2 regions of the Enterococcus sp. DIV1314a genome follow, and region 2 is predicted to be linked to the other one. Evidence: riboswitches for the same ligand, from Rfam matches in the RefSeq annotation. Region 2 holds a riboswitch; the other holds the start of a gene.
The links. A riboswitch is a leader RNA that binds a small molecule or an ion and turns the genes downstream of it on or off. The one in region 2 is predicted to bind thiamine pyrophosphate.

Region 1: it holds a riboswitch for thiamine pyrophosphate, as region 2 does, so the genes downstream of both, thiT (energy-coupled thiamine transporter ThiT) here and tenA (thiaminase II) in region 2, are expected to answer to the same signal.

What each region holds. Positions count from the first base shown of each region.
Region 1 is NZ_JBIOQP010000001.1:930,418-946,615, reverse strand. It holds gene rlmB (23S rRNA (guanosine(2251)-2'-O)-methyltransferase RlmB) at 1-254, shown strand, start outside; gene IGI68_RS04600 (NYN domain-containing protein) at 251-784, shown strand; gene IGI68_RS04595 (sigma-70 family RNA polymerase sigma factor) at 877-1,431, shown strand; gene IGI68_RS04590 (Veg family protein) at 1,536-1,781, shown strand; gene mscL (large conductance mechanosensitive channel protein MscL) at 1,906-2,328, opposite strand; gene yfmF (EF-P 5-aminopentanol modification-associated protein YfmF) at 2,487-3,743, shown strand; gene yfmH (EF-P 5-aminopentanol modification-associated protein YfmH) at 3,748-5,049, shown strand; gene IGI68_RS04570 (helix-turn-helix domain-containing protein) at 5,147-6,049, shown strand; gene pgsA (CDP-diacylglycerol--glycerol-3-phosphate 3-phosphatidyltransferase) at 6,089-6,667, shown strand; gene IGI68_RS04560 (competence/damage-inducible protein A) at 6,769-8,016, shown strand; gene recA (recombinase RecA) at 8,156-9,208, shown strand; gene IGI68_RS04550 (ISNCY family transposase) at 9,416-10,801, opposite strand; gene rny (ribonuclease Y) at 11,068-12,633, shown strand; gene IGI68_RS04540 (hypothetical protein) at 12,834-13,625, shown strand; gene thiT (energy-coupled thiamine transporter ThiT) at 13,667-14,257, opposite strand; TPP riboswitch at 14,317-14,417, opposite strand; gene IGI68_RS04530 (ABC transporter ATP-binding protein) at 14,683-16,198, shown strand, end outside.
Region 2 is NZ_JBIOQP010000001.1:307,873-324,070, reverse strand. It holds partial or broken gene IGI68_RS01580 (beta-galactosidase small subunit) at 1-410, shown strand, start outside; gene IGI68_RS01575 (UDP-N-acetylmuramoyl-L-alanyl-D-glutamate--2,6-diaminopimelate ligase) at 565-2,037, opposite strand; gene thiE (thiamine phosphate synthase) at 2,532-3,209, opposite strand; gene thiD (bifunctional hydroxymethylpyrimidine kinase/phosphomethylpyrimidine kinase) at 3,211-4,017, opposite strand; gene thiM (hydroxyethylthiazole kinase) at 4,010-4,828, opposite strand; gene tenA (thiaminase II) at 4,825-5,490, opposite strand; TPP riboswitch at 5,619-5,720, opposite strand; partial or broken gene IGI68_RS01550 (dihydrofolate reductase family protein) at 5,860-6,413, opposite strand; gene IGI68_RS01545 (MurR/RpiR family transcriptional regulator) at 6,578-7,333, opposite strand; partial or broken gene IGI68_RS01540 (glycoside hydrolase family 1 protein) at 7,433-8,863, shown strand; gene IGI68_RS01535 (hypothetical protein) at 9,126-9,419, opposite strand; gene IGI68_RS01530 (hypothetical protein) at 9,474-9,671, opposite strand; gene IGI68_RS01525 (ACT domain-containing protein) at 9,871-10,236, shown strand; gene IGI68_RS01520 (FAD:protein FMN transferase) at 10,530-11,456, shown strand; gene IGI68_RS01515 (LysR family transcriptional regulator) at 11,499-12,437, opposite strand; gene IGI68_RS01510 (NAD(P)H-dependent oxidoreductase) at 12,693-13,322, shown strand; gene IGI68_RS01505 (FAD-dependent oxidoreductase) at 13,319-15,745, shown strand; gene IGI68_RS01500 (L-lactate MFS transporter) at 15,785-16,198, shown strand, end outside.

The DNA.
Region 1 (16,198 bases), 620 kb from region 2:
AGCTTAAAGAAGCAGGTTTTTGGATCTTTGGGACGGATATGAAAGGAACTTCTTACGACAAGTGGAACACCAAAGGCTCTGTTGCCTTAATTATTGGGAATGAAGGCAAAGGCATGAGTGAGGGATTGAAAAAAGAAGTTGACGAAATGTTAACGATTCCGATGACAGGACACGTCCAAAGTCTAAATGCTTCAGTTGCTGCTAGTTTATTGATGTATGAAGTGTTTCGCCAACGCGGCTTTGAATCACTATGAAAAAGCAAATACTCATTGTTGACGGTTATAACATGATTGGTTTTTGGCCAGAATTAGTGCGTTTGAAAAACCAAGAACGATTGGAAGACGCGCGCGATTTATTACTAAAACGGTTATCTAGTTATGCCAAATATGAAGGGATCGAAGTCATTGTAGTCTTCGATGCCCAGCTGGTACCAGGAGTCACTCAAAGTTATCGTAAACATCATTTAGAAGTGATTTTTACCGAAGAAGGAACGACTGCGGATACCTATATTGAAAAAATGGCGGGAGAGTTGAATAATGTGTTGACTCAAGTCACGGTAGCGACCAGTGATCTAGCGGAGCAATGGGTCATTTTTTCTCAAGGAGCGTTAAGAGTTTCAGCTCGTGAATTGTATAAATTACTGGAAAAAAATGATAAAAATATTGAAAATCATCAAAAAGAATTAAAATTTAGTCATTTTCGCCGGAATTCTCCTTGGGATAATGAGCAACTTCTTCTTTTAAATCAAAAATTGACAGAATTAAGTCAGAAAAAGAAGAAGTAACTGGCACAGCAAAAGATGACTAACTAAATGAGAATCATGTAAGATAAAAAATGCTATGCTCCTCTTATAATCATTAGAGAGGAGCAATTTTCGTGCAGACAACGTTAATTTTAGCCGCTAAACAAGGGGATGAAGAAGCACTAGAAGCATTGTATCGACAGTACCGGCCACTCGTTTATAGTTTAAGAAAAAAATATTTTTTGCGAGAGTTAGATGAACAAGATTGGTTTCAAGAAGGTTTTATTATTTTTTATGATTGTATCCAAGCTTTCGAACCGGATTATGGAACTTCTTTAGGTGTATTATTTAAACGTTCGTTTGAAAATCGGATTCGCAGTTTAATCCGCCGAGAATTTGCTTATAAAAGAAAAACGAATATCGGGGCGGTTTCTTTTGAACAAACGATTGCAGATGGCTTTGAAGATCTTTGTGAATACACGAGCCATACGGATGATGCCTTACAACAGTTATTGCTACAGGAAGTATTTGCTGAAAGCCAGCAATTATTATCACCTCTCGAAATGAAAGCGTTATATCAGAGTATTTCGCTTACAGAAAATGACGCTTTAAAGGCGGATGCGTCATTAATGAGTGCGTATAATCGATCGAGAAGAAAAATTACCAATTATTTTTCTGAATATTTATAAATGAAAAAATTATAATGAAATTCTAATTGTAATGAAAAAGATTTTATGATAAAGTTGTAATTTTATATTAAATGTGTTATAATTGCACTCGTGAGGTGAACGTAATGCCAGCAACTTTAGCGACGATTAAACAAGATTTAGAAGATCGGATTGGGAGCAAGATTATGTTAGTTGCCCAAACTGGACGTAAGCGCCAAACCGAACGACGTGGGATTTTAACAGAAACGTATCCTTCTGTTTTTGTAGTGGATTTAGATCCAGAAGAGAACTCTTTTGAACGAGTATCATACAGTTATTCAGATGTTTTAACGAAAACTGTCGAAATTGAGTTTGTTACTGAAGCAATTTAAGGATAAAAAAAGCATTCATCAAGCTTCAGGCTGATGAATGCTTTTTTAACGCCGTTTTTTAAGGATCGTTGTTCAAAGTGATCCAAAAAGGGTTCTAGTGAAGTTTACTAGGGACGATCATTCTTTACTTTTGTTCTTTTAATAAATCACGAATTTCAGCAAGTAATTCTTCGGTGCTCGGTTTTGCGACTTCTTCTTCTTTTTCAGCAACGGGTTTAGTCGTCATTCTTTTCGCACGATTGATTGCTTTAATCATTAAAAATAAAACGAAACCAGTAATAATGAATGTGATAATGGCACTAATAATCGCACTAAAATTAAATAAAACACCATTAATCGTCACGCTCAAAATACTCAAAGCGTCATCCATCGTTTCGCCTCGATCAAGGAAGAGGGAAATAAATAATTCAATGAGAGGTGTGATTAAATTAGTGACTAAACTATTAACGATTGCGGTAAAAGCACTCCCAATTACGACGCCAACTGCTAGGTTTAAAGCATCTCCTTTGATAATAAATTCTTTAAATTCTTGGCCTAATTTTTTCATTTAAATGCTCCTTTTCCAAATGATAATCTGATTATAGCCGTTAATAACAAAAATCGAAAGTGAAAAGACTTTATTTACGCATGTTAGGCTAAGATAAATCACTCCTATGTTATAATAAAAAACAGAATCATTTAATTTATTTAAAGGAGCCTTTGTCCATGACAATACCCATTCAACCAGGAATTTCTTTAACAGTGATTCCAACTGAAAAATTTAAAACAATCCGACTTTTCATTCGATTTTCGACACCACATACACGTAAAAAAGCAACGAGTCGGACGTTATTAACAAGTCTTTTAGAAACCAATAGTTTAAACTACCCAACTCAAACAGCTTTGAGTGCAAAATTAGCAGAATTATATGGGGCGAGTTTTGGCTTAAATGTTAGCAAACGGGGCAATCTGCACCAAGTCAATGTCTCGATGACGGTCGTTAATGGCAAATATATCGAACAAGAGGATGTTTTCTCGCAAGCTGTTCAGTTTTTAAAGGAAATTCTATTTTATCCTAATATTTGCGACAATCAATTTGAACAGACGACTTTTGAGTTAGAAAAAAAGAACTTGATTGCCTATTTAGAAAGTGTTCAAGAAGATAAACAAACCTTAGCCTCGTTAAAAGTCCAAGAATTATATTTTAATAAAAATGAGGATCAAAAAACACCGAGTTTCGGTGAGGTCAGCGATTTAGAAAAACTGACTGCTAGTGATTTAAATGAGACCTATCGCCAAATGTTAGAAGAAGATTGCATTGATATCTTTGTCGTAGGCGATCTTTCGCCCGAAGTTGTTCAAAAAGAGATTGCACAACTTCCTTTTGCGCAAGGATTGCGCAAAACAACAGATATTTTCTATCGTCAACCGTTAGAAAATCAGATTCGCGAAGAACAACTGACCCAAGAGGTTTTACAAGCCAAATTAAATTTAGCCTATGCGACTAACATTTATTATGATGATAGGAAGCGGTATCCGCTAATGATTTTCAATGGCTTGTTTGGAGGATTCCCACATTCGAAACTCTTTTTGAATGTTCGAGAAAAAGCGAGTCTCGCTTACTATGCTTCCAGCAGTGTTGATACATTTCGTGGATTAATGACGGTTCAAACAGGAATTGACGGAAAAAACCGTTCGGCTACTATGGCTTTAATTGAAGCGCAGTTAGCAAGTTTGCAACGAGGAGAAATTAGTGATGAAGAGCTCGCAAAAACAAAAGCGATGTTAAAAAATCAATATCTCTTGTCTTTAGATAATCCACAATCGCTCATTGAGACCAAATACTTAGAGAATTGGTTACCGGAAACAAAACAAACGCAAAAACAGTTTTTAAATCACATCATGAGTGTCACAAAAGAAGAAGTACAAGAAGTTGCCCAGCAAGTATCTTTAGAGGCAGTCTTCTTTTTAGATGGAGAATAAGCCGATGAATAAAAAAAGATATGAACAAATCAATGAGACTCTTTACGAAGAGGTTTTAGCGAATGGATTAAAAGTCTATATTTTACCAAAAAAAGATTTCCATAAAACATATGGTTTATTTAGTACTAATTATGGTTCAATTGATAATGTTTTTGGTTATAAAGGAGAATCTTTAAAAACGGTCCCAGATGGTATTGCTCACTTTTTAGAGCATAAATTATTTGAAAAAGAAGACGGCGATATCTTTCAAAAATTTGGCGAGCAAGGCGCTTCGGCGAATGCTTTTACGAGTTTTACACGGACAAGTTATTTGTTTTCAGCAACCGATCAAGTCAAAGAAAATTTACTTACATTACTGGATTTTGTGCAAGAACCGTATTTTACGCCTGAAACAGTCGAAAAAGAAAAAGGGATTATTGGCCAAGAAATTCAAATGTATCAAGATGATCCAGTTTGGCGTCAATTTTTTGGAATTTTAAATAATCTGTATCCAAAACACCCAATACATATTGATATTGCCGGAACAGTTGAAAGTATTGATCAAATCACCGCCGATGATTTGTATACTTGTTATGAAACTTTTTATCACCCAAGCAATATGACGCTGTTTATTGTTGGGGATGTCAATCCTGAAGAAGTTTTAGAGTGGATCCAAGTGAACCAAGCTGGCAAAAAATTCTCGGAAACAAAAGAAATCATCCGCGAATTCCCTGTTGAAACGGCGGCAGAAATCATTCCTTTTTCTGCCATCCAGATGCCCGTGAACCGACCAAAAGCCGTTTTAGGTATTCGCGGTTTTCAGGAACAATTACCATCTAATGCCAAAGATCAACTTATTTTTCGCACAGGAATCAATCTCTTGCTTGAAATGTTACTAGGAAATACGAGTCATAATTATTTGCAGCTATATCAATCAGGCGTCATTGATGACACCTTTGGCTTTGAATTTTCTTTTGATCGTGGTTTTCATTTTGCTGACTTCTCAACGGATACGAATGAACCAGATCGATTTACAGAAAGCATTCAAAAAATTCTGTTAAATTTTCGTGATGATTCAGAAGTGAATGAAAAGAATTTTACTTTGCTAAAGAAAAAAATGCTTGGAAAATATTTTCAATCACTAAACTCCTTAGAATATATTGCCAATCAATTCACCCAAGACCTTTTTGGCGATTATACGTTATTTGATTTGCCGCAACTCATTCAAGAAATGACATTAGCAGACTGTCTAATAGCCGGCGAACAATTTATTCAAAACAAAGCATTTAGTCGATTCTACTTAGAGCCATTAAAAAAAGAAGTTTAAATTTTTTTCATGGATGGCGAAAACCGCTTTATTAACGTGGGTTTTATGTTATTCTAGATAAAGTTAAATTTAGTTATAGACTGGAGAAGATGGACGAGTGGGCAACGAACTTTTAATTGGCGATAACCTTCGTCAAGCTCGATTAAATAAAAATATTAGCCTAGATGAATTACAGCAAAAAACGAAAATTCAAAAGCGTTATTTAGAAGCGATTGAAAAAGGCACATTTGACTTACTACCAGGCGATTACTATGTCCGGACGTTTATTCGCCAATATGCTGAAGTCGTAGGTGTAAATGGCGATCGATTGGTCGCTATCTATGATGGGGAAGCTTCCTTTGGCGATCCATTGCCTAAAAGAGAAAAACCTGAAACGGTTCAAGGATCGCGTTCAAGTAATAGTACGAAGCAGAAGCGAAAGAAAAATTGGGTCGATTATTTACCCACGGTTTTAATTGGCTTAATTGCAATGACGATTTTAACCATTGTGGCGTATCTTTCGATTCAAAATAATGCTCAGAATCCTATTATTGGGAGTCCGTCATCGATTGATGTTCGGAATGAAATCACCACGGAGACGACCACCGAAGACAGTACTGAAGAAACAGATAGTACACAGTCGACTGAAACAACGACGACAAGTGAGACCCAAGAAAAAGAAGAAATGGTCATTAAAACGACGCATCAAACGCAACAAGATGTTACCGTTGCGATTGAACAAGCACAATCACCCTTAGAACTAACCTTTATAGGCCTAGATGGACGCTGTTGGGTAGGTGTGATGGTTAACGGTGAATATGTCTTGCAATACACGTTAGAACCCGGAGACAGCCAAAGTGTGACTTTGCCAGAAGGAGCAACTCAAGCAAACATTGTCTTAGGTGCCAGCGCCAATGTGGATATGAAAGCAAACGGAGAATTGATTCCTTTCAAAGAAGGAACGATGCCTCTTTTACAAAAAAATATGACATTAACCGTTTCTTATGCGATGAATCGTTAAACGAATACGTGTCTAAGAAGCAAGAAAGGAGGACGAAAATTGAATTTACCGAATCAACTAACCGTGTTAAGAATTTTGATGATTCCGATTTTCGTTGTGATATTAGTTGCACCATTTGATTTGGGAACGTTAGCCATTGCGGGAGTTAGTTTACCGATTACACATCTACTTGCAGCGATTATTTTTGCAGTAGCAAGTGTGACAGATTGGTTGGATGGCTATATTGCTAGAGCGCGCCATTTAGTAACTAATTTTGGAAAATTTGCTGATCCCTTAGCGGATAAAATGCTAGTCATGACAGCATTTGTTTTATTAGTCGACTTAGGGATGGTTCCAGGCTGGATTGTAGCTGTCATTATTTGTCGGGAACTAGCAGTGACGGGGTTACGATTATTATTAGTAGAAGACGGCGAGGTCATGGCTGCAGCTTGGCCAGGAAAAATCAAAACAGCGACTCAAATGCTAGCGATTATTTTACTATTAATTCAAAATGTGCCATTTTCAATGCTAGGAATTCCAGTCGATCAAATCATGTTATATATTTGTTTAATTGCAACGGTGTATTCCGGTGTCGATTATTTTGCTAAAAATACGGCCGTTTTTAAAGGCTCTATGTAATGAAAAAAACAGGAAGGGTACGTGAGCGTATTTTTCCTGTTTTTGCCTTTTAAAAAAAAAGAATGAAAAAAAGAAGTATCTTATGAATAGGAGCGAACGTGATGAAAGCAGAAATTATTGCAGTCGGAACAGAAATTTTACTCGGTCAAATTGTGAACACTAATGCGACCTTTATTGCACAAGAATTAGCCAAACTTGGCATTGAAGTCTATCATCAAAGCGTGGTTGGCGACAACGGAGGACGTTTAGCTCAATCCTTGTCGATAGCAGAAAAGAGAAGTGATTTAATTGTCTTATGTGGAGGATTGGGACCAACACCTGATGATTTGACGAAGCAAGTGACGGCTAAACATGTCGGCGAAACGCTTGTTCAAAATCCAATTGGTCAAGAAAAACTACGTCATTTTTTCGAGAAAAGAAATACCGCGATGACCGAAAATAATTTGTTGCAAACCTTGGTCTTTCAAAACGGTGAAGCGTTACAAAATCCAACGGGTCTAGCCATTGGCATTTTTTACACAGATAGAGAGACAAAAAGTCATTACCTCCTTTTACCGGGTCCACCAAAAGAGTTAATCCCGATGTTTCAGCAACATGTCGTGCCATTATTACAGGAAAGATTTCCCCAAAAGGAAAAACTATATTCACGAGTATTACGTTTTTATGGAATTGGGGAGTCGCGTTTAGTAACGGAATTAGCCGATTTAATTGAGCAACAGGTCAATCCAACCATTGCATCTTACGCTAAACAAAACGAAGTAACCTTACGCTTAACTGTCAAAACGGCGCAAGAACCGGTAGGGCAACGATTGCTCGACCAACTTGAAGAGATTATTTTAAAGCGAGTCGGTCAATTTTTTTATGGCTACGGAGAAGAAAACAGTTTAGCCAAAGTGGTCGTGCAACGACTGAAATCAAATGACGAACGAGTAACGGCGGCTGAAAGTTTGACAGGTGGACATTTTCAAGCGATGTTAAGTACAATACCCGGAGTATCTTCGGTATTTCCTGGTGGTTTCGTGACTTACTCAACCCAAACAAAGAGTGATTTTTTACAAATTCCCATGGATTTATTAGAAACGTATGGCACGGTTAGTCAAGAATGTGTTGAAGCGATGGCAGCTCAAAGTTTAAAACTAGCGCAAACCGATTATAGTCTTGCTTTTACGGGTGTGGCGGGTCCTGATTCCTTAGAAGGTCAAGAGGTTGGGACTGTTTGGATTGCTTTAGCGACAAAAAATCAAGGCGTAGTAAGTCACTGTTATCATTTTGAAAGTCATCGAGAAGGCATTCAAGCGAGTGCTGTAATGGCCGGTTTAGGAATGCTTTATCAAGCACTGGAAAAATAAACGCGAATGTTTGTTCGGTTTTTCTTGCTTTTTTGAATAATAAAAGCTATGATATAGATACAAAATGAATGTGATGAAACTTTAAAATCGAGAAAAACGTTAGATTGTTCCATTTACTAACATAAGGAGGATTTACAACGTGGCAGATGATCGTAAAGCAGCTTTAGATGCTGCTCTTAAAAAGATAGAAAAGAATTTTGGAAAAGGTTCTGTAATGAAATTAGGCGAGAAAGCGGATCAACGAATTTCGACTGTTCCTAGTGGTTCTTTAGCGCTTGACGTGGCATTAGGAGTTGGAGGATACCCGCGTGGACGGATTGTAGAAGTCTATGGTCCTGAGAGTTCTGGTAAAACAACCGTTGCTCTTCATGCTGTCGCAGAAGTACAAAAAAACGGCGGAACAGCTGCTTTTATTGATGCTGAACATGCCCTAGATCCTCAATACGCTGAAAAATTAGGCGTAAATATTGATGAATTATTGCTATCACAACCTGATACGGGAGAACAAGGTTTAGAGATTGCAGATGCACTTGTCTCAAGTGGAGCAGTCGACATTATTGTAATTGACTCTGTCGCAGCCTTAGTACCGCGTGCTGAAATAGATGGTGAGATGGGCGATTCTCATATTGGCCTACAAGCCCGTTTAATGTCCCAAGCACTTCGTAAATTATCCGGTACGATTAATAAAACTAAAACAATCGCCATCTTTATTAACCAAATTCGTGAAAAAGTAGGCGTCATGTTTGGTAATCCAGAAATCACACCTGGAGGTCGGGCTTTAAAATTTTACGCGACTGTTCGTTTAGAAGTCCGTCGTGCTGAACAATTAAAATCAGGCACGGATATTATCGGTAACCGTACAAAAATTAAAGTTGTTAAAAATAAAGTTGCGCCACCATTCAAAGTCGCAGAAGTCGATATTATGTACGGTGAAGGAATATCTCAAGTTGGAGAACTATTAGATATGGCCGCTGAAAAAGATATTATTGATAAAAGTGGTGCTTGGTATTCTTACAAAGGGGATCGAATTGGTCAAGGTCGTGAAAATGTCAAAAATCATATGTTAGCTCATCCTGAAATGGTCGCTGAAGTTTCAGCGCGTGTCCGCGATGCCTATGGTATTGGTACCGGTGAGACATTAGTTGAAGAAGAAGTAATTCTTGATTTGCCAGAAATCGATTCAGAAAAATAAAATGTATATTTATTAAACTCCTCAAAGTGATTTGAGGAGTTTTTTTATAAAATAAAAAACCGATGAATCTTAACCGTTTGAAGTGGAATGCCCTTTTTTTAAGTGTCAAGCGAAAGGTAAAATGTCCTAAACCTTAGGCTCACATTAATGCAAGCTTTTCCTTCGTAAAAACTTGCATTAATGTGACCGTATTTGGTAAAATGAGTGTTAAGCTGCTCGTTCAGCTTCGTATTCTTCGAGTGTTTTTCCGATGCTGCGAAGATATCTTTTGAAAGACTCTAGTTTCCACGGGTGAGATTGTGGGGGAATATACTGGCGTCTTTCTTTTTTTTGCTCTGGAATCGGGTCAAACTCTGTTGAATAGGCGTCATGTTCTTTCAGTCTCCTTGTTGTGTATATTTTTTCAGCGATATTTACATAGATTTCGCCGTTAAACGCTTCGATAACGAGGGCTTTTGATCCGCGTGTAAAGTACTGATCTTCGCTACCCTCCGTCGGTAAATAGTAGTTATTTTGATACCGAATGTGATGTCCACTATCGATTTTTCTATTTGCGACTCGTGCTAATAATAAATTCATCTCTGATTTCGTAGGTGCCTTCTCATAGATTGATTCCTTCGTCTTATTACCAAACTTCCTATTAAATGATTGAATCCATTTTGTTAAAAAATGATTGGCTTCCTCAATAGATTGGATCCCTGCTAATTCTAAATCTACAGGAAGTCGTGATTGAACCGTGCCGTTTAATCGTTCTACACGGCCTTTCGCTTGTGGAATAGAGGAGGTACGAATGTCAATACCGAGTTGATGGCAGGCAAAACCAAATTGCGTGAAGGTATCTTCCTCAACGACTTTCTTGGTTTTGGATTGATAGTCAAAAACGGTTCGTTTATCGGTTAAAAAAGCTAAAGGAATCCCTCGGTTACGGAGGATCTGATGGAGCACATGATAATAGCCATTGAGCGTTTCTTGCGTGTCGAAATACCCACCAACAATATCCCCAGAAGCGTCATCAATCGCTAAGTGAAGATGGGTGACGTCGTTCCCGAACCAATTGTATGAACTGGCATCCATTTGAATCAGCTCTCCTTGGTATTTTTTCCTAGAGCGGCTAGGATGGATTTTTTCGGGTGAAGCCAGTTGATCTTCGGCTCTTGGAAGCAGTGGATTATCAAGCTTTGTCTTTGCTTTCATTGATTGCGCTTTGATTCGAGCTTTTATTTTTTTTCGTGTCTTTCTTTGTGTTTTAGGTGAGATAATATTCGCTAGGTATAAAATATTTCGAATCGTTGTATCGGTGTAACAGATCGCATAATCCTCCTTTAATATTTCAGTAAAGTGCTTCACATTCGGTTTTATATTAAACTGTTGATAAAGCCCAATGATTTGTTTTTTTACATTCTCTGGTACGGCGTGTATCTGTTTTTTTCCTCTATTGCCGTGTGAAAAAACAGCCTTTCCTCCTTCTTGATATTTTCGAATTAATCGATTGACTTGCCTGATCGAGAGATCTAGTTCAACACAAGCTCTCTTCTTATCTTTTCTTTTTTCTGCGACCGCTTTTATTACGTTATATTTTTTATCTTCATTCATTGTTAGTATTATCCTTTTCATGGTTTGATTTTATCACGAAGGGACATTTTATGCTTCGACTACATTAAGACATTATCATGTTCGAACGATATTTGAAGTGGAATGCCCTTTTTTTAAGTTGACACTTCCTAGGATAAACATTAGAATAAAACTGTGTATTATACACATATGCAAGTAGGCATCTTGATAATTGATTTATTTTGGTTTTTATCAAAAAACTACAAATTGTTTAAAAATAAAAAAGATGGTATGGAGGTGATTCACCAATGGAACTCAACATTCTCCTCGCTATCATCGGTTTAATTGTCGGTCTTGGTTTAGGGTTAATGTATGCGAAGAAAGATCGAGCGCGTCGTGAACAAGAACTACTTGTTGCAAATAAGACAGCAGAAGCAATTGTCCTAACTGCCGAACGAGATGCAGAAACCTTGAAAAAAGAAGCGTTACTAGAAGCTAAAGAAGAAAATCAAAAATACCGGTCAGAAATTGAAGGCGAGTTGAAAGAAAATAAACTCGAATTAAAGTCACAAGAAAACCGCTTATTACAAAAAGAACAATTACTTGATCGTAAAGATGATTCTTTAGATAAACGTGAACAATCACTAGTGAAAAAAGAAGCGAAACTTAGTGACCAGCAACAATTAATCAATGAGCGAGAAAAGCAAATCGAAGAAATTATCGAAGAACAAAAAAGCGAGTTAGCCAAAATCGCAGCGTTATCAAAAGAAGAAGCAAAAGATATCATCATGCAAGAAACAGAAAAAGAACTAAGTCATGAATTAACAATCATGGTAAGAGAATCAGAGAAGAAGGCAAAAGAAGAGGCTGATCGCAAAGCCAAAAACTTACTTTCTCTCGCAATCCAACGCAGTGCTGCGGACCAAGTCTCTGAAACCACTGTTTCCGTTGTGACATTACCCAATGATGAAATGAAAGGCCGCATCATTGGTCGTGAAGGGCGCAACATTCGTACACTTGAAACATTAACAGGAATTGATTTAATTATCGACGATACGCCAGAAGCAGTCGTGTTATCTGGATTTGATCCAATTCGTCGTGAAATTGCACGAATGACCTTAGAAAAACTGATTCAAGATGGCCGAATCCATCCTGCTCGAATTGAAGAAACCGTTGAAAAAGCGCGCAAAGACATGGACGAGCGGATTCGTGAGTATGGGGAACAAGCAGCTTTTGAAGTAGGCGCCCATACATTACATCCGGATTTAATTAAGATTATTGGTCGATTGCGTTTCCGAACAAGCTATGGTCAAAATGTCTTAAGACATTCAATCGAAGTCGCTAAATTAACGGGAGTTTTAGCAGCTGAGTTAGGTGAAGATGTTACCTTAGCAAAACGGGCTGGTTTACTGCATGATATCGGGAAAGCTCTCGATCATGAAGTCGAAGGTTCGCACGTACAAATTGGCGCAGAGCTTGCGGCAAAATACAAAGAAAATAAAACAGTTATCAACGCAATTGCTTCTCACCATGGTGATACGGAAGCAACATCGATTATTTCAGTCTTAGTAGCAGCTGCCGATGCTTTATCTGCAGCCCGACCAGGTGCCCGCAGTGAGTCTTTAGAAAATTATATTAAACGACTACAAAACTTAGAAGCGATTTCGAATAGTTTTGCTGGGGTGGATTATAGTTTTGCGGTTCAGGCCGGACGTGAAGTTCGCGTGATGGTGAAACCAACTGAAATTACGGACTTAGATGCCGTTCGCTTAGTCCGTGATATCCGTAAGAAGATCGAAGATGAACTTGATTATCCTGGGAATATTAAAGTAACTGTGATTCGTGAAACACGCGCAACAGATTACGCGAAATAAGAAACGTAAGATTTTTAAGGTTTAATCGAAGAAATAAAAAAGTGTTGATGAGTGAGACTTATATCACTCGTCAATACTTTTTTTGTTCTCGTTTGTTATTTTGTAATCATATCTTAATAGAAAAGAAATAAGCTTTTTACAACAGTTTCATGTAGAATGAAAGTAATGAACCAATGTGCTGTAAAAAGGGGGGAAAGGGCATGACATCATCGATTTATATCCATCTGGATACGACGAGTAATATTGTTTTAACACAAGGAATTAATGCAGGGGATTTTCATCGAGGGATCGTCCATCCTCCTAAAAATATCTTATTATTGAATCCTAGTAGTGAGCTAGGAGAATTTGAGAATCATACGACGATGAAAATTATCCGTGGAGAAGCCGCTGTTAGTCAATTTTTACAAAATTTATCTAAAAATCGGCTCCTACTAGAAAATAAATGGATTGATTTCACCGATCTAGCGATGCTGAAAGAATTAACCCCGTTAGAAATTTCCGAACTCTTATATTTTGGGCATATGAAGACCCATTTATACTCGCCATTTTTTTATAAATTGCAAAATAATTTTGTGTATTTTGATTTAGAAAACGGCTTGAACCGGACGTATTATCGTTATTTAGATGAGTTTTATCGTATTTTAGCATCGAAAATAACTCATATTGCGTTGGAACGATTAAATGATCGACGCTCTTTTTTTCGGAAGGCCCAACCGGTAAGTAAAGTGAATAGCGAAATCTTAAAACCATTAAAAGAGGCGATGAAAGAAGGTATTTTCTTTTCATTTGAACATGCGAATACCGAAAATGGCGAATTTTTGATTCCTATTTATTTCGTAGATGAAACGCCACAATTAAATCGCGCCCTCATTAAGAATGAAGAAGAGCAATTCCTGGGCTATTTAATTTACAATCAAGATCGTCAAACATGGCGTTTGAAAGTCGAAGATCAATTGTTTGGTTTTTCAACAAAAAATACGCTAATTTCATAAAAAAACTCTGCAAACCATGATGGCTTACAGAGTTTTTTGAATTATCCATTCATTTTTTGTTCAAGTTGAACGGATGAATCGACTAAAAATAATCGTGGCATCACTTTATATAACAGAACAATCGCTATACTAGTCACAATTCCTGTTGCTAGGCCACTAAGACCATTCATTGTCAATGAAAAAATTACCGGTGACATGCCCCATAAGGCATACTGGCCCCAAAAAATCCAACCGGCTACAAAGTGCCAAAAAAATCGCGTAAATGCACTCACTAAACTTGCTAATATTAAGATATGGATGGTTTGATTGGTCCGTCCTTCACGAATCGCTTGATGAAGCCTGTAAGCAAAAAGACCAGCAAAACCGGCAAACAAATACGCTAATAAATATTCAATGAGTACTTGCGGGACACTTAAAAAATAAACTTGACCTAATGGGAAATGTAAAATCCCCCAAACAAAGCTAGCTAATAAAGCTGGCTTCAATCCACGACGTAATGCGTAGACCACAATTGGAATTTGTCCGAGTGAAATCGTAAAACTCGCTCCAATATTCGTTGGAATGAACGACAATACCATCGCAAGTGCGGCGATAATAGTGCCTTCCACCATCATTCTTGTTTTTCCGTGTATCAAAAAAAGCCCTCCTTTTCGAATCATCACAATTCACAAAGGAGAAGCATAATATCTATACTTCAACTCGACACAATTCCTACGTTCGCATAACCGAAACAGGTACGAAGGGTTTAGAGTAAGACTCATTCTCAGCGCATTGGCTCCCCTTTGTGATCAGATTCTATTTAATTTTTATTACAAAACTATCATAGCATAATTTCTGAAAATGACCAGGAAAATGCTTTCTTTTGTTCTGTGGAAAATGTCGTTACTTGCATCAAGCGATAAAATCTAAAAAAAAAGGCGTGTTTGATTGACAATTAGTAAAAATTTCAAGACAATAAAGGATAGATCTTACAGATGTACTCTCTCGAATTGCTCTAGCAATGAGAGAGAGTTTTGTTTGTGACGATGAATCAAATCGAATAAAGGAGCTCTTATTTATGATAAAAAATTTACTCAAGTATGTGGGAGAGTATAAAAAAGAAGCCTTGCTCACCCCATTTTTTGTGACATTAGAGGTGATTCTTGATGTCATTATCCCGTTACTGATGGCGATGATTGTCGACCGCGGTATTACCGGAAAAAGTCAAACAGATATTCTGTGGATCGGGAGCGCCCTGATTTTGTGTGCGATTTTAGCGCTAATTTTTGGAATGCTTTCCGCGCGCTACGCAGCAACGGCTTCCGCGGGATTTGCTAAAAATATTCGACAACAAGTCTTTGAGAATATTCAACAATTCTCTTTTGCGAATATTGATCGTTTTTCTACTTCTAGTTTAGTCACGCGCTTGACGACTGACATTACCAATGTCCAAAATGCTTTTCAGATGACCATTCGAATTTTAGTCCGTAGTCCACTTTTGTTTATCTTTTCCATCTTAATGGCTTTTCGACTAAATGATCAGTTAGCTTTGACGTTTTTATTTATCATTCCTTTTTTAGCGTTAGGTTTATTTTTAATTATTAAATTTGCCCATCCGGCATTTAAACAAGTGTTTCGGATTTACGATCACTTAAATCAAGTAGTTCAAGAAAACTTGCAAGGCATTCGTATTGTGAAGTCTTACGTAAAAGAAGAGCATGAAGTTCAAAAATTTACCGACGTCTCCAGTACGATTTATCGCGCCTTCTCAAAAGCGGAGCGCATTGTGGCCTTTAACCAACCAGTGATGCAAATCGCGATTTATACGTGTCTACTCTTAATTTCTTGGATTGGAGCACATTTGATTGTTGCAGGATCCCTTACAACGGGTGAGTTGATGAGTATGTTCATGTATGTGATGCAAATTTTAGTTGCCTTGAATATGATGTCGATGGTCTTTGTGATGCTAATCATCTCACGCCCCTCTGCCGAACGAATCCTTGAAGTTTTGGATGAAAAAAGTGATTTAACCGATTCAAGCAATCCGCTGACAACCATTACCGATGGCTCGGTTGAATTTATAAATGTTGATTTTAGTTATACTGATGATAAAGAGAAACTTGTTTTAAAACAAGCCAATTTCCAGATTCAATCTGGTCAAACGGTAGGGATTATTGGTGGTACTGGTAGCGGGAAAACGAGTTTAATTCAACTCATTCCTCGTTTGTACGATGTGACGAGCGGCCAAGTAAAAGTTGGAGGACAAGACGTTAAAGACTATTCGATAGAGGCTTTACGTGATAGTGTCTCTGTCGTCTTACAAAATAATGTCCTTTTTTCAGGAACGATTAAAGAAAATTTACGCTGGGGGAATGAGCAAGCAACCGATCAAGAGTTGATTGAAGCATGTCAGTTAGCCCAAGCCGATGAATTTATTCAACGTTTTCCAAATGGGTATGATACGTATATTGAACAAGGGGGATCGAATGTTTCAGGGGGACAAAAACAACGTCTCACGATTGCACGAGCGCTCCTTAAAAAACCAAAGATCTTAATCTTAGATGATTCCACGAGTGCCGTCGATACGAAAACCG
Region 2 (16,198 bases):
ATAAAGGTGGCGTTCCTGGAGAATATACGATTGAAGGATTACCGGTGACACCTTACTTAGTACCGCAAGAGTGTGGGATGCACATGGAGACGCAGTCGTTACGCATTACTCGCAACACCACGTTAAAACCAAATAATCGTCAGATAGATGATTTTAGTCTTTCATTTGAAAAAGTCGATGAGAACTTCGCCTTTAGTTGCTTGCCATATACGCCTTTTGAACTTGAAAATGCCTTACATCAGGATGAATTACCGATTGCTCGCCGTACAGTGTTAACTATTTTTGGTGCGGTCAGAGGAGTCGGAGGCATCGATAGTTGGTCAAGCGGAATCGAAAAAGCCTATGAAATCAGCGCAGAAGAAGATCATGCGTTTCGTCTTAAAATTAATGTCAATGCCGAACGGTTGTAATTAAAACAGCCGTTTGTGCTTAACGGAAACAGGACAAAACCGCACACCTATTTGGTGGCGACGCCCGAAAGTTAGAGTAATCAATCTCATTTTCGGGCGTCGGTACCTTTAACGGTGTGCGGTTTTTTGAGTATTCGTCAATGATTGGTCGTTGTTACAAAGTCAGTCGACTAAAATACTGATTGACGACTTCGCGATCATCAAAATGAAAGGCTGTTGTGCCAATCATTTGTTCGGTTTCGTGGCCCTTCCCAGCGATGAGCACGGTATCGCCATGACTGGCCATCCGCAAGGCTTTTTCAATTGCTTTTTTACGATCGAGCTCAATCTCGTAATGGTTTTGCGAGAGGTGTTCAATCATGTCGGTGATAATTTGATGCGGGTCTTCTGTGCGCGGATCGTCACTCGTAAAGATTCCATGATCGGCATACTTCAGGACTGCTTCAGCCATTTTGGGTCGCTTATCGCGGTCACGATCACCACCACAACCCGCAACACAATAAATCTTTCCTTTGGTTAACGACTTCGCTGTTTTTAAGACATTAATTAAAGCATCCGGAGTGTGGGCGTAATCGACAATCGCCGTGATGCCTTTGGTGTTAGGCACTGATTCGAAGCGGCCTCTCACGCCAGCAATACCTTCGATGATTGCAATGACTTGCGTCGGATTCAGTCCGATAGCAACCCCTGCGCCAAAAGCCGCTAAACAGTTATAAACGTTGAAAAGCCCAATCATTTTCGTTGAAACGGCCCATTTTTGATCAAACAAAGATAACGTAAATTGAGTGCCCGATGTCGCAATCACAATCTGACTCGCTTGGATATCGCCTTGGCCTTTACAGCCATAAGTCAAAATATTGCTAGGGGTTAACGCGATGATAGCTTCGGCAGCTGGATCATCAAGATTGATAACGGCTGCTTTCACTTTGTCAGAAAAACTGTTACCGAGTCGACTGAATAAAGAGCTTTTCGCTTCAAAATAGTCGGTCATGGAGTCATGAAAATCTAAATGGTCTTGGGTTAGATTCGTAAAGACCGCCACGTTAAAGTCAATTCCTAAAACGCGCTCTTGTTTTAAGCCATGAGAAGAGACTTCCATGACACAATGCGTCATGTTTTTCTGTGCCATCTGCGCAATCAGTTTTTGCAATTGCACGGTATGCGGGGTAGTGTTTGGGGTCGCAATTCGTTGATCGCCAATCTGGTTGTACATGGTTCCAATTAAGCCACAAGCAAGGTCTGATTGACGGAGGATTTCATGAATTAAAAAGGTAGTGGTCGTCTTGCCATTTGTTCCCGTGACGCCTAAAAAAATCATGTCGCGACTTGGGTAGTCATAAAATTTGGCAGCGACTTGTGCTAAGGCTTTGTTCGTATCAGAGACGACAATAAATGGTCCGAGTACGCCATTTTGTGGGAGATGATCGACAATAATCGCCCGTGCACCTTGTGCCAAGGCCTCACTAATAAAATCGTGTCCATCATATTTTGTATTATTAATACAAATAAATAATGAATCGGGTGTCACTTCTTCAATATATTGTGTGATGTGTCGGATGGGTGTGTGTTGAATCTGTGTCCAGTTATTTTTTACGAGACAGGGTGAAATGAGTTCTGAAAGTATCATGATGTTTCTCCTCTTCTTTTTGAAACAGTTCATTGAATGTGTTTACCTAATGGGTCAATTGACAATGAGACGGTCGTACGTGTAAGAAAATCATAAAAAGATGAGTCGTAGATAATCGAGTGAAATGAAGAAGTTTCCTCTTTGCGAGGTGTGGATAAAAAAATCATTCAAGACTACAAAAAAATAATCAGAGGATTTTACAACGTGGGTTTGTTGAAATGAATGAGTTCTGTAATTGCTAGTAGAAGGCTTTTTCGGAGCCGTTCTACCGCTTACGCTTTCACTCATCCTATACTAATTCAGCCATTAACGCAAATATCGCTATTCGATCATAACTTTGTTTGGTCTGACACTGAGGGGGGTGACGAGTCCTACTGAATCCTATGAAGCAATCAAAAATCCCTCTCTCAAAAAAGTAAGACATGAGAGAGAGGGAAGATGCAAAAAGGTTCTGAGTATGAAAATAATAATCAGATATCGTAATCTGTGACCCGTTATTCACTAGGTGTTTGACAATCCACTAAATGCATCGCTTGACGGCATAAATTTAGTGTTTGGGCTATGTCATCGGATTGCGTAAGCGCCGAAATCAGGGCGATGCCGGTGATTGCATTGAAATCAAAGGTGGAAATATTTTGTGGAGTCAACCCACCGATTGCCACTACAGGCTTTGTGCTCGCTGCGGCTAATACATGAAGTGCCTCAATCCCAAGTGGTGGTTCGGCATCGCTTTTAGAAGATGTCTTAAAAACGGGACCGATGCCAACATAGTCCACTTCGGGGATGTTATTAGCAGCTTGAACTTCGGCTAACTGATGACAGGATAGACCAATCATCAATTGACCTGCACTGCGCGCAATCACGTCTTGAATGGGTTGATCGGTTTGTCCCACATGGACGCCATCTGCCTGAATGGTTAAAGCTAACTCTAAATCATCGTTAATGAAAAAAAGCACTTGATACTTGCGACAAATCATTTGAAGTGTCCGTGCCATCTCTTCGACGGCATGCGCATCTTTTAGACTGTTTGGTCCTTTTTCTCGGTATTGAAAGGCGGTAATGCCTCCACGAATCGCTTTTTCCAGTAACTCCGGAAGGGTTTGATTCGGCGCGAGATCTTGTGTGCCGGCGATAAAATAGAGGGCGAGTTTGTTTGCTTGAAACGCGTTCATGTTATGCCTCCTCTCGATAAGCCCAATGGTTGACAGGCCCGTGACCATGACCGACGTCAATCTGGGAGCTAATTGTCTGATGAATAAAATCTTTTGCTAGACGAACAGCCTCTGAAACGCTCTTTCCTTTGGCGAGTTCGGCAGTAATGACGGCAGAATAGGTACAACCGGTTCCGTGTGTACGATTTGTCGCCACACGTGGTTTGCTTAACCATTCACTATCGCCGTTTTCCAAGCGTAAAAAATCAGTCGCATCGCTAACGTCTAAGCGGTGGCCGCCTTTAATGATGACATTCTTTGCGCCTAGTTGTTGGATTTTTTTAGCGGCTTCTTCAATTTCTGCCTTCGTCGTAAGAGGAGAACCAACAATCCATTGCGCTTCTGGCAAATTAGGTGTGATGACCGTTGCTAACGGAATTAATTGCGTCTTTAAAGCATCCATCGCAGAACTTGCCAGTAAAGACGCGCCGCCTTTAGCGATCATCACCGGATCCACCACTAATGGACCAAATTGAGCGTGCTGTAAATGAGCAACCACCTGCTCCATGACCTCGACATTGGCTAACATACCAGTCTTAACGGCGCGGATCTGAAAATCATCTGCCACGGCTTCGAGTTGACTATGAATCGTCGCGAGAGGGACATTCAAAATGTCATGGACGCCACGTGTATTTTGCGCCGTAATCGCGGTGATGACTGATGTCCCAAAAACGCGCCGTTCTTGAAATGTTTTTAAGTCTGCTTGAATGCCGGCGCCACCGCCACTATCCGAACCAGCGATGGTCAGGGCTTGCGGGTAGTTATTCATGATGCTCACTCCATTCTCTATTATATGCTCTAAGTGTCTGCGCATCGATTACCGAAAGTTGATCGAGTAAGTTCTTGCGAAACGTGCCGATTTGTCGGTCATTAAAGTCTTTAGCGGCAAGTTGTCCCGCTAGACTATAAAGTGTCCCTGCGACGATAATGGCATCTAGTAATTCATCGGTGGAAGGATCATCTAAGACACCCAAGTATGCGCCACACACACAAGATAATAAGCAACCACTCCCGGTCATACTGGTAAAATGCGGGGTCCCATGGTGATTCAAATAGGTTTTGCTTCCATTGGTCATAATATCGGTTTCTCCACTAACAAATACGAGACATTCGTACTTACGCGCAACGATTTCGGCGATGGACTGGACATCGGCACTTCCCACGCCTGCATCTACTCCTTTAGCTTGCCACGCGACATTTGCTAAACTGGCGAGCTCCCCTGCATTTCCTCGAATGAGTGTCGGCTTGATTTCTTCAAGTAATTCCTGGATAACTTGTTTACGATATTGAGTCGCACCCGCACCAACTGGGTCGATCACTACGGGTTTATTGTTTTGGTTAGCCGCTTTGCCTGCCAACAGCATGGCTTCTAGTTGTTCGTCATTAATGGTTCCCATATTCAAGATGAGCGCGTGGTTAAATGTTTGGATTTCTGCGACTTCGCGGACGGTATTTGACATAAACGGCGAAGCGCCAATCGCTAGTAATCCGTTAGCGCTATCGTTCGCTACGACTAAATTTGTGATTGTATGGACCAATGGATTGATTTGTCTGACCTGTTCGATTAACGTGACATTCATCGTGACGTCCCCCAACTTTCTTTTTGATAAGCCATTTCCCAAAACTGTAGTTCTAAATAACTACTGATAATGAAGGCTTCTTTCATGGCCTTTTTTTCTTCAGCGCTGGCTCGTTCAGCAAAAAAATCGAGCCAATCAATTTGCGTTTGCGTCATTTGCTTAAACTCAGGACTATGATAGGTCTCAATCCACGTTTGATAGATTGGGTGAGGCGAACCAACAGTTGCAAAATGCTCCCCAATTTCTTGATATAACCAATAACATGGTAGTAATGCTGCTAAAATAATGGCCGGATTTTCCGTTTGGATTAAGCGGTAAATATGACTCGTATAATGATAGGCGGTTGGCGCAATCGGGGTTGCGGCGTATTCTTCTGGCGTAATGGCCATTTGTTGAAAGAAATCATGACGCACACTCACTTCAGATTCTTCTAATCCTTGCGCATTTTGGATTTGGAGTGCTTTAAATACCGGATCATCGGCTTTTTCCGCCAACAACAAATGAGCCTTGCCGAATTGAATGAGATAATAGCAATCTTGCAATAAGTAATAACGGAAGATTTCTTCTGGTAAAGAACCCGCTACTAATTCTTGGATAAAAGGATGGTCCTTACTTTGTTGCCAGATCGATTGGGTTGCTTCATGTAACTCTTTTGAAAACATCTTTTTTCCTCCTCGTTTTTGAATGATTACTAGCTGTGACAACACACAAAAAAACGCCATTCCTCTAAATCAGGCATGGCGTAACAGTGTATTCAAAAAAAGAGAATAGGCCAAAAAAACAGCCCTTTCGAATTTTTTGTCAACTTCCCTACGCAAGCATGAACTTACAGGTTCAAAGGGTCTGCCATTCGCATCTCAGTCTTTTTTTCAAGACACCCCTAGTAACATTTTTTATTGTAACACAAATAAAAGACAGCGACCAACCATAGGAAGGAGGCAGTAGTTGGTGATGTAAGAAAAAAGTACTGAAAAGAAAAAGAAACCCTTTAACGATAACCGTAAAAACGAGTCATCTTTAAAGGGTTACGGTCACATTTTTTCAACTGAAGCTTCATTCTCTTGTTCTGGGCTCGTCAGCTTCTCTAAGACTAATTCAGCAAATTGTCCATATTGCTTCGCTTCAAGTAAGGTGAATTGTTGTACCCCTTCTTTTTGCGTAAACAACGGAATCCCTGCACCTAACAAAACGGGTGCAATCTGGAGGTAAATTTTATCGATCCGCTGGGCATCGAGTAATGGCGCGACTAAAGTGTTGCCACCGACAATCCACGTGTTTTTGTCTTTTGGCAGCTGCGAAACAAACGTCAGAATATCAGCTGAAACAAATTCAAACAGCGAGTGAGTCAGACCTTTTTGATGGGTAAAAACGATATTTTTGGTTGGGCCATAAAACGACGCTAAATCTTCAACGTCCTTAATCGCATCGTACGTTTTTTTCCCATTAATAGAATATCCATTTGATCGTAAAAGGCGGCATAACTTGTCTCTTCAACCGATCCAATTTGGTGAAGCCACTGGAGTCCGTGGTTTTTGTCAGCTAAATAGCCATCCAACGAGACACAGCCATAAAAAAAGAGGGTCATTTTTTGTCACTCCTTCGTGAAATTTTGATGATTTGTCAAGTCATATTCTAAAGAGAAGCTGCTAATGAAACACCACGTTTCATTGGCGGAACCTGAATCAACTTGTGGCTAGCCATTATGAAGCGATCCCGACAGTCGTTATAATAAAAACAGATGAAGCTCGATCACTCTGACGACAGGGGATAGTTTTTTAAATACAATTTTTTTGCTAACGTTTCAATAATGTAGACGGCAGACAATTGTGAGGACATATCCACGCTGTGGGAGTGGCGATTTGAGGGCGCATCATAGGATAATGAAACATCACAAAGCGCTGCTAGGCGATTGGCTTCTTTATTCGTAATACGCACCGTATAGATCGAAGTGCTCTGCAAGTAGCTCGCGACTTGTACGATGTCAGATGTTTCGCCAGAAATCGAAAAGAGTAAGCAGACTTCATCAATCGTATCGGCTTGTTGCTCTTGTTTCGTTGAAATATATGGTAAAAACGCTGCTAAAGAGGAAATACTCCGATAACCAAGTGATGCAAAGCGTTGTTGTGCATACTGTGCCATGATTCCTGAGGCGCCGTTTCCAAGACAATGAATGAAGCTGGCTTGATCTAAAATATCAATCAATTGCTCGATTTTTTGATTGAAATTAGAGGGGAAAGAGGTTGTCTCCAGATAGGTGATTTCTTCTGCCCGTTGATTTTCTTGGCCTCTTTGGGCGAGATGTTGTTTTAAGGTAACACGTAATTCGGGAAAACTCGCAAAGCCCATTTTTTTCGTGAAGCGAACAATTGTTGCTGGCGACACGTGTGTTTTTTCTGCGAGTTCACGGACGCGCATAAAAGCGACGGCTTCTTGGTGGTTCACAATGTATTGGGCAATTTGTTGATCCGTTTCCGTTGCTTGTTTGAGTAATTCTAATGGGAACAACACTATCCACTCCTTTTTATCTAGTGTACTAGACAAAAAGAAGGGCGTAAAGTGATAAAAATAATGAAAATATTGAAAAGAAGAAGGGGCGTTTTATTGATGACAAACAAAGGATTTCGTCACGATTTTTTATGGGGTGGCGCAACCGCTGCTAACCAATTAGAAGGGGCTTATAATGAAGATGGCAAAGGATTGACGATTGCCGACATCTCTCCAGGCGGCAAATTAAGAATGCCACTATTGTTTTCTGGCGATTTTCCATTAGAAATTGATCACGAACAATATATCTATCCAAACCACCAAGGCATTGATTATTACCACCGTTACAAAGAAGATATCGCCTTGTTTGCAGAAATGGGCTTTAAAACCTTCCGGATGTCGATTTCTTGGGCACGAATTTTTCCTAATGGTGATGATCAAGAACCAAATGAAGCGGGACTAGCTTTTTATGATTCGGTGATTGATGAATTATTAAAACACAAAATTGAACCAACCATTACGATTTCACATTACGAAACACCACTAAACTTAGTGAAAGAATACGGTGGTTGGAAAAACAAAAAATTAATTGGCTTCTTTGAAAAATATGCGCGTACGATTTTAGAACGTTTCGGTAAAAAAGTTACTTATTGGATGACTTTCAATGAAATTAATACGGGCATTATGGGTTCATTTTTCACGACTGCGATGCGTAATGCGACAGAAGCTGAAAACTTCTAAGCGCTACACAATCAATTCGTGGCGAGTTCACTTGCAACAAAAATCGCGAAAGAAATTAATCCTGCCATTAAAATGGGCTGTATGAGCATTTATGCAACAATGTATGCGTATGATTCGAATCCAGCAACAGTCATGGCGAAGGAAGAAAAAAATCGGATGTTTAACTACTTCTGTAATGATATACAAGTGCGTGGGGAATACCCAAGTTACGCGTTGGCTTATTTTGAGCAAAAGGGAATTGAGTTAGAGCGGACGGAAGAAGAACTCGCTGTGATTAAAGCTTATCCGGTTGATTATTTATCATTTAGTTACTATATGTCGACTACCGTTTCCACTGATCCTCAGCATACGGATGATAAAATTCAAGGGAATTTTTTTGATGGCGTGAAAAATCCATTCTTAGAAGCAAGTGATTGGGGTTGGGAAATTGATCCTGTTGGTTTGCGAATTGCGCTATGTGATTTATACGGTCGTTATGGCGTGCCGCTTTATGTCTCAGAGAACGGATTAGGTGCCATTGATACGCCAGATGAGCAGTTTGTCATAAATGACGATTATCGCATCGATTATTTAGCAAAACACATTGCAGAAATGAAAAAAGCGGTTGTCCTCGATGGTGTTGATTTGATGGCGTATACCCCATGGGGCTGTATTGACCTTGTGAGTGCCTCAACGGGCGAAATGTCGAAACGTTATGGTTTTATCTATGTTGATTTAGATGATGAAGGGAACGGCGATATGGCGCGCTATAAGAAGAAATCATTTGATTGGTATAAAGAAGTCATCGCAAATAATGGCGAACATATTTAATCAAAAACAATAGGCTTTAAAAAGTGTTTAGTCATAAAAAACGAGAGGAGCTGTGACGGTTGTCAGAGCTCCTCTTTTAACTATAATAGCGTGATAGACTGATATGACAGTTAGGTTCTCGCTTTTTATTTCATTCAAAATATGAAACTAAAAGAATGAAGAGATTCTTTTATCTCGCATAATGATTCTTAGATTAACCAAAATAATCAAAAACATTCTAATAGCATCGATTTATGTAAATGATTTATTCTTATTCATACTATTATGTTATCATTAAAAATATGACTGTGAAAATGATGATAGCTGTAATGGGCATTTCTATGATAGTTTCGAAACGTCTTGTATGATTTTTTAAGAACAAACCAGGGTCGGTAGAAAAGAAATTTGATCGATACTTGCTTGGAATAAAATTACTTAACAAGATTCCGATTAATAATAGATAGAAAGCCCAGTTTGAAGAAATCTCTCTATTAAAGTAAGCGAGTAGTAATGAAATCAGATAAATAGCGTACTGAGTGGCTGTTATAACATATACTTTCCTTATTTCTTTGCTCATTTTGGAACACCTCCAGTAAAATATGAAATAGAATTAAATTGTAAAAAAGAGATTCTATTTCTTTTTATTTCTTTTTTTTATGATGAGTAATTGACCAATCACAAGGATTAACGTGGTCCAAAATCCTCCAAAGAAAAACGCGTTATTTAGTAAATATTCCGCGGTAATGCCAATTAGACTAGCTACTATCGCAACCATAAAGATACTAGCGTAAGGATGAGATTCGGTATACTTCTGCCACTTTTTATACAAGACGATTACTCTTTCTTTAATGAATCATTTGATGTTGTATCGGGTAGTAACGAACGAAACCCTTTATTCAGTTTAGCATTAATGGATTCGAAATAAGCCGTTTTACCCTGAACGGTTAGTTAAGGATGGCGTTCGTAAAAAATAGTCTCATAAAAAATGAATTTAACGTGATAGGATGATAAAAGAGAGGTGAAAATAGATGGAATTAAAAAAATTAGATATGCCGTTATCGGTTATACAAGTAGAAAATCTATCTGATATTGATTTATCGGTGACACCATTATTTTTAGGGAAAACAGAAGATGAATTGTCTGTCGTATTACCTACAAGAAATGTTCCGTCAATAACGGTATCGCGCGAAGATGATTGGCAAGGATTTAAGATTGAAGGAGTTTTAGATTTTAGCTTAGTTGGAATTTTAGCTAAAATAGCCTCTCTCTTAGCGGCAGCTACTATTAGCATATTCGCTATTTCGACGTATAACACTGATTATATTTTAGTGAAGCGTCATGACTTTGATGCAGCGGCTGACATCTTAAAACAGAATGGGTATCATGTAGCTTAGTTATACGATACATGGATTGCGAGAGTCGCTATTCAGAAAAAGAGTACACATCTTCCAAATAGATGTGTTTTTTCTGAATGGGATGTTCATCAAAAGTCGAGAATCAAACTCCGAAATCAACAGGGATTTGATTCTTTTTCGCTTGATGAAAACTCAGTGTTTTGATTTCATCTTGTTGTTATTTGATGTAACGGAAATCACCTCTACCGATAATCATTCGCGTATCTTCTTTTTTTCGCTTATAATCAAGGAATGAGAAACAAAGGAATCGATGGATAAAGGACTGAATGCAGATGGCGATTGAGAAAAAAACACTTTATTTAATGGGGACACAAATTCAACTGTGGGTTGAACATGATCAAAAGGAAGATATCTTGGGGCAAGCGGAACAAACATTAATCGATTATGAGCAACGCTTTAGCGCCAATGATAAAACGTCTGAGTTAATGAAAATAACGCAACAAGCAGGCGTTGCAGCGGTGAAGGTACAGGATGATTTATTTGAATTAATTCAAATTGGGAAAGAACAAAGTCTGATTCCGAATGGTTATTTAAACATTGCGATTGGTCCTTTAGTCCATGCTTGGCGAATTGGTTTTGCGGATGCACAGTATCCGTCGAAAGAGAAAATAGCGTCGTGCTTGGCACTGATTGATCCAAATGATATCCATTTAAACAGTGAAACAAAAGAAGTGTATTTAGCAAAAGCCGGGATGTCGATTGATTTGGGGGCGCTTGCCAAAGGATATTTTGCCGATAAAATCGTTGCTTTGTTCAAGAAAAAGGGTGCAAGTGCAGGGTTTATTAATTTAGGTGGGAATATTTTGACATTCGGTGAGGCGCCGCATCACGCAGATGGCTACTGGCGAATTGGTATTCAAAATCCTTTTTTACCGCGAGGCAACTATGTGGCGACGCTGCTTATCAAAAATCAGTCAGTCGTGACTTCTGGTATCTATGAACGAACTTTTGAATGGCAAGGAAAAACGTATCATCATATTTTTGATAGTCAAACAGGTTTTCCGGTACAGTCGGAACTAGCAAGTCTTACGATTGTCTCACAAGAATCACTCGTAGGAGAAATTTGGACGACTCGTTTATTTGGAACCGAAGCGACAACAATCATTCGAGAAGTCGAAGCGACACCAGGTCTTGAAGGAATCGTGATTACAACCGACGGACGCACGGCAAACACGCAAGGATTAAGATTTCGTACATAATATAACAAAAAATAGGAAAAGAATGCACTTGGCATTCTTTTCCTATTTTTTTTGGACGACAATATCCTTTGCTAAATTCGTTAAAAAGAGTTGGATAAAGGCATTTTCTTCGGCTATCAGTGTTCGAGTAGCTTGATGTGCAATGAAATAATCTAACGACAGCAATTTTAACGGAATCGGATAGAGATTAAATTTATCTGGCTGCGGATTCACTTTAATACTTTCTGGGATGAAGGTAATCCCGGCGTTATTAATTGCCAATTCAACGACGGTAAAAATATTATTACTCTCTAAGACAATTGTGGGTTCGATCTTGTGTTGTTGTAGTAAATAATCGATTTGTTTTCGAATCGCCGAACCGCGCGTGGTTAAGACTAATTTTTCTTTTAGTAATTGTTTGATGGAGAGACTATTTTCTTCTAACAGAAAAGTTTTCGCTTGATAAAAAGGCGATGATTTTGGAATAACCGCATAATAGCGATGTTTCCCATATTGGTGAATGGTTAAATTCGGTGAGATGGTTTCTGGATTTTGGCCAATAAAAAAATCAATCTCTCCGTTCAATAATTTTTCTTCGTTCTTAGCGGGTGTATCTTCATGTAATTCAACTTTGATATTGGGGTACTGCTGAATAAAGTCTGGTAAAAATAACGGAATTAAAAAAGTGCCTAAACTGGATAAGACGCCTAAACGAAGAACCTGCTGTTCGTTCGATGAATACTGCGAAATTTTTTTGCGGAATTTATCTTGTTCGGCTTCAAGTGTATACAAGTACTGATAATACAAGCGTCCTGCTTCAGTTAATTGTAAGGGTGAAGTTTGACGATTAATAATGGTGATGTCGAGTTCTTTTTCAGTTCGCTTAATCAATTGTGTTAGATAAGGTTGTGAAATATATAAGTCTTTTGCGGCTTTCGTAAAATTACCATGCTTCAGTAATATATCGAGGTAATACAACATATTGGCGGAATCAAAGGCCATCGGTAGTCCTCATTTCTTTTTTTGTTTTCATTATAACAAATTTGTTATGACTTGATAATTAAATAAATATTTCACAATATAAAAATTCTAAGGTAATCTACTAATCAAAGAGATGAGCGAGCAATAAATGCTTTTAATAAATGATTTTCGCCTTTTTTTCTTTTAGTTTAATTTTTTAAAAAAAGTAAACGGCGCTAAAAATGTTTTTTTTAGGAAATATTGATCGATAAATCACAATTGAAAAGGAGTATGAATATGAAATTTATAAGTATTGTCGGAACGAATTCATCTTATGAATCGACGAATCGAAAATTATTGCAATTCATCCAAAAACATTTTACCGAAGGGGTAACGATTGAGGTATGTGAGATTAAAGATTTACCTGCCTTTAACGAACCCGAAGATCGGACGCCTCCTCAGGCAGTGAAAGCATTATCGGATAAAATCGTGGCAGCTGACGGGGTCATTATTAGCACACCTGAATATGATCATGCGATTACCGCGGCCTTAAAAAGCGCGTTGGAATGGCTATCGTATACGACTCGTCCGTTAATTGACAAACCGGTGATGATTGTCGGTGCATCTCATGGAGCGCTTGGATCTTCCCGTGCACAAGCCCATTTGCGTCAAATTTTAGATTCACCAGAATTAAAAGCACGAATTATGCCGAGTTCAGAGTTTTTATTGGGACGTTCGCTAAGTGCTTTTGACGAAGAAGGAAACTTAATTGACCCAGCTAAGGTTCAAGAATTAGAAGAATGTTTTGAAGAATTCCAGTTATTCGTTGAAATCACGAATCAATTAACCAAAGATCATCGCTTTAAAGCGGATAAAAAACAACAATTCACTTGGGAACAACGCGCAGATGGAGGGGATATCGCATGAAATTTATTGGAATTGTCGGAACGAATGCTAACAAATCATATAACCGAATGTTACTAACCTTTATGCAAAAACATTTCAGTCATCAAGCTGAAATTGAAATTTTAGAATTAACGGATGTACCATTGTTTGATGAATCCAATGACCAGTCGAACAGTGAGATTATCCAACTGTTTAACACCAAAATTACCGAAGCAGACGGCGTGATTATTGCCACACCAGAACATAATCATTCGATTCCTTCCGCTTTAAAAAGTATTCTAGAGTGGTTATCGTTTAATTTACACCCGCTCGATGGCAAACCTGTCATGATTGTAGGTGCGTCATATGATGTTCAAGGATCTTCGCGTGCACAACTTCATTTACGTCAAGTACTTGATGCACCGGGTGTGAACGCAACAGTGATGCCTGGCTACGAATTTTTACTAGGCAATGCGCATCATGCTTTTACACCAGAGGGTGATTTGAAAGAAGAACGGACGATTGATTTTCTAGAGAGTTGTTTCTGGCGCTTTTTACGTTTTACTCAAGTCGTAAATGTCTTAGCGGAACCTGAAGAAGTTGCTTTAACTTCTGGTGAGTTTACGGTCACAACACCTGGGCATAATGGAGAAATCCCAATGGTCGTTCGAATCGATAATAATCGCATTGAAGCGATTGACATTGATACATCAGGAGAATCACAAGGGATTGCGGATGTGGTATTTACACGAATTCCTAAACAAATCATTGAAGGACAAACCTTAAACGTCGATATTATCTCGGGAGCTTCGGTGACGAGTAACGGCGTGATTGATGGCGTGGCGAAAGTCATTAAAATGGCGGGCTCAAATCCGGATATTTTACGTAAACGTCCGAAAGCAGCAAGTGCCTTAAACACGCAAGACATGGAATACCATACGGATGTGGTTGTGGTTGGTGCCGGTGGGGCTGGTTTAACTGCTGCCGCAAAAGTCTTGCAAGAAGGCAAAAGCGTCATTGTCGTGGAAAAATTCCCAGCAGTTGGTGGTAATACCGTTCGCACGGGTGGCCCGATGAATGCGGCGAATCCGAATTGGCAAAATACCTTTGCGGCAATTCCAGGCGAACGTCATGCTCTAAAAGAGATGATTGCGACGGATGAAGCAACGATTGATGCAGAGTATTTGGAGGATTTCCGTCTATTAAAAGCCCAAGTAACAGCATACTTTGAAGCAACGAAAAACGAGGAGGAATATTTATTTGATTCCGAACTGTTCTACCGGATGCAAACGTATCTCGGTGGGAAACGTAAAGATAAATTTGGTAATACGATTTATGGTCAATATGATTTAGTGAAAATCTTGACAGATAAAGGACTCGAATCGCTTGAATGGCTCGAAGAAATCGGGGTTGAATTTGATAAATCGGATGTCACGATGCCGGTAGGTGCTTTATGGCGTCGAGGGCACAAACCGCTAAAAAGCGAAGGGTATGCCTATGTCTCTGCCTTGCAACAATTTGTTGAACGTCACGGTGGTGTGATTATTACCGATACGGCGGTCAAAGAATTAATTTGTGAGAATGGTCGAATTGTCGGCGTGATCGGGACAGGAATGAATGGTCAAAAAATCACCGTTCACAGCGATGCAGTTGTCTTAGCTTCCGGTGGTTTTGGCGCAAATACGCAAATGTTAAAAGAATACAATACGTACTGGACTGAAATCAGTGATGATATTAAAACGTCGAACTCGCCTGCGATTACCGGCGATGGAATTATTTTAGGCCAAAGTGTTGGCGCCGATTTAGTCGGTATGGGCTTCTCACAAATGATGCCCGTTTCAGATCCAGAAACAGGCGCTTTATTTAGCGGCTTACAAGTACCACCACAAAACTTTATTATGGTCAATCAAAAAGGGAAACGGTTTGTCAATGAATACGGCAGTCGCGATGCGTTAACCCAAGCAGCGATTGATAACGGCGGCTTGTTCTATTTAATTGCCGATGACGAAATTAAGAAGACTGCTTACAATACTTCGCAAGAAAAAATTGATAAGCAAGTTGCTGCGGGAACATTATTTAGAGCTGAGAATTTGGCAGATCTAGCGCGTCAAATTGGTGTTGATCCGGATGTGTTTGAGGCAACGATTGCGTCTTATAATGCTTGTGTGGATAATGGCTTTGATCCAGAATTTGGTAAAGATGTCTTTGATTTAAAAGTAGCTGTTGCACCATTTTATGCGACGCCAAGAAAACCAGCGATTCATCATACAATGGGTGGCTTAAAAATTGATACACAGACCCACGTTTTAAATACTGAAGGTCAAATCATTGAAGGATTATACGCAGCGGGAGAAGTCGCTGGTGGTATTCACGCAGGGAATCGTTTGGGAGGTAACTCACTGACTGATATCTTTACATTTGGACGGATTGCCGGTCAAACAGCGGTCCAAGAATTAACAAAATAAGATCGACACAGTCAACTAAAAAAGCAATGGAGGAAAAATATGAACAAGAACATTAACCGTTGGCAAGTCTTAATTGCCTCAACGGCAGTATTGCTTTGTACGGGAGCGATTTATGCTTTTAGTGTCTTCGCAGGTCCCTTAAGTGCCTCACAAGGTTGGACGATGACGGAAATTATGCTAGCTTTCACGATTAATTCGGCAATCGCGCCAGTCCCAATGATTTTGGGCGGATTTTTAACGGATAAAGGATTCGCAAAATGGTCCATCGCCATTGGGGGAATGATGTTTGGACTGGGCTTTTTATTAACTGGTTTTGCTACGAGCCCAACGATGCTCTATCTCACTTATGGTTTGATTGGTGGTTTAGGTCAAGGGTTGGCCTACTCTGCTTGCTTGAGTAATACGATTAAATTATTCCCTGATAAAAGAGGGTTAGCCTCTGGAATCATTACG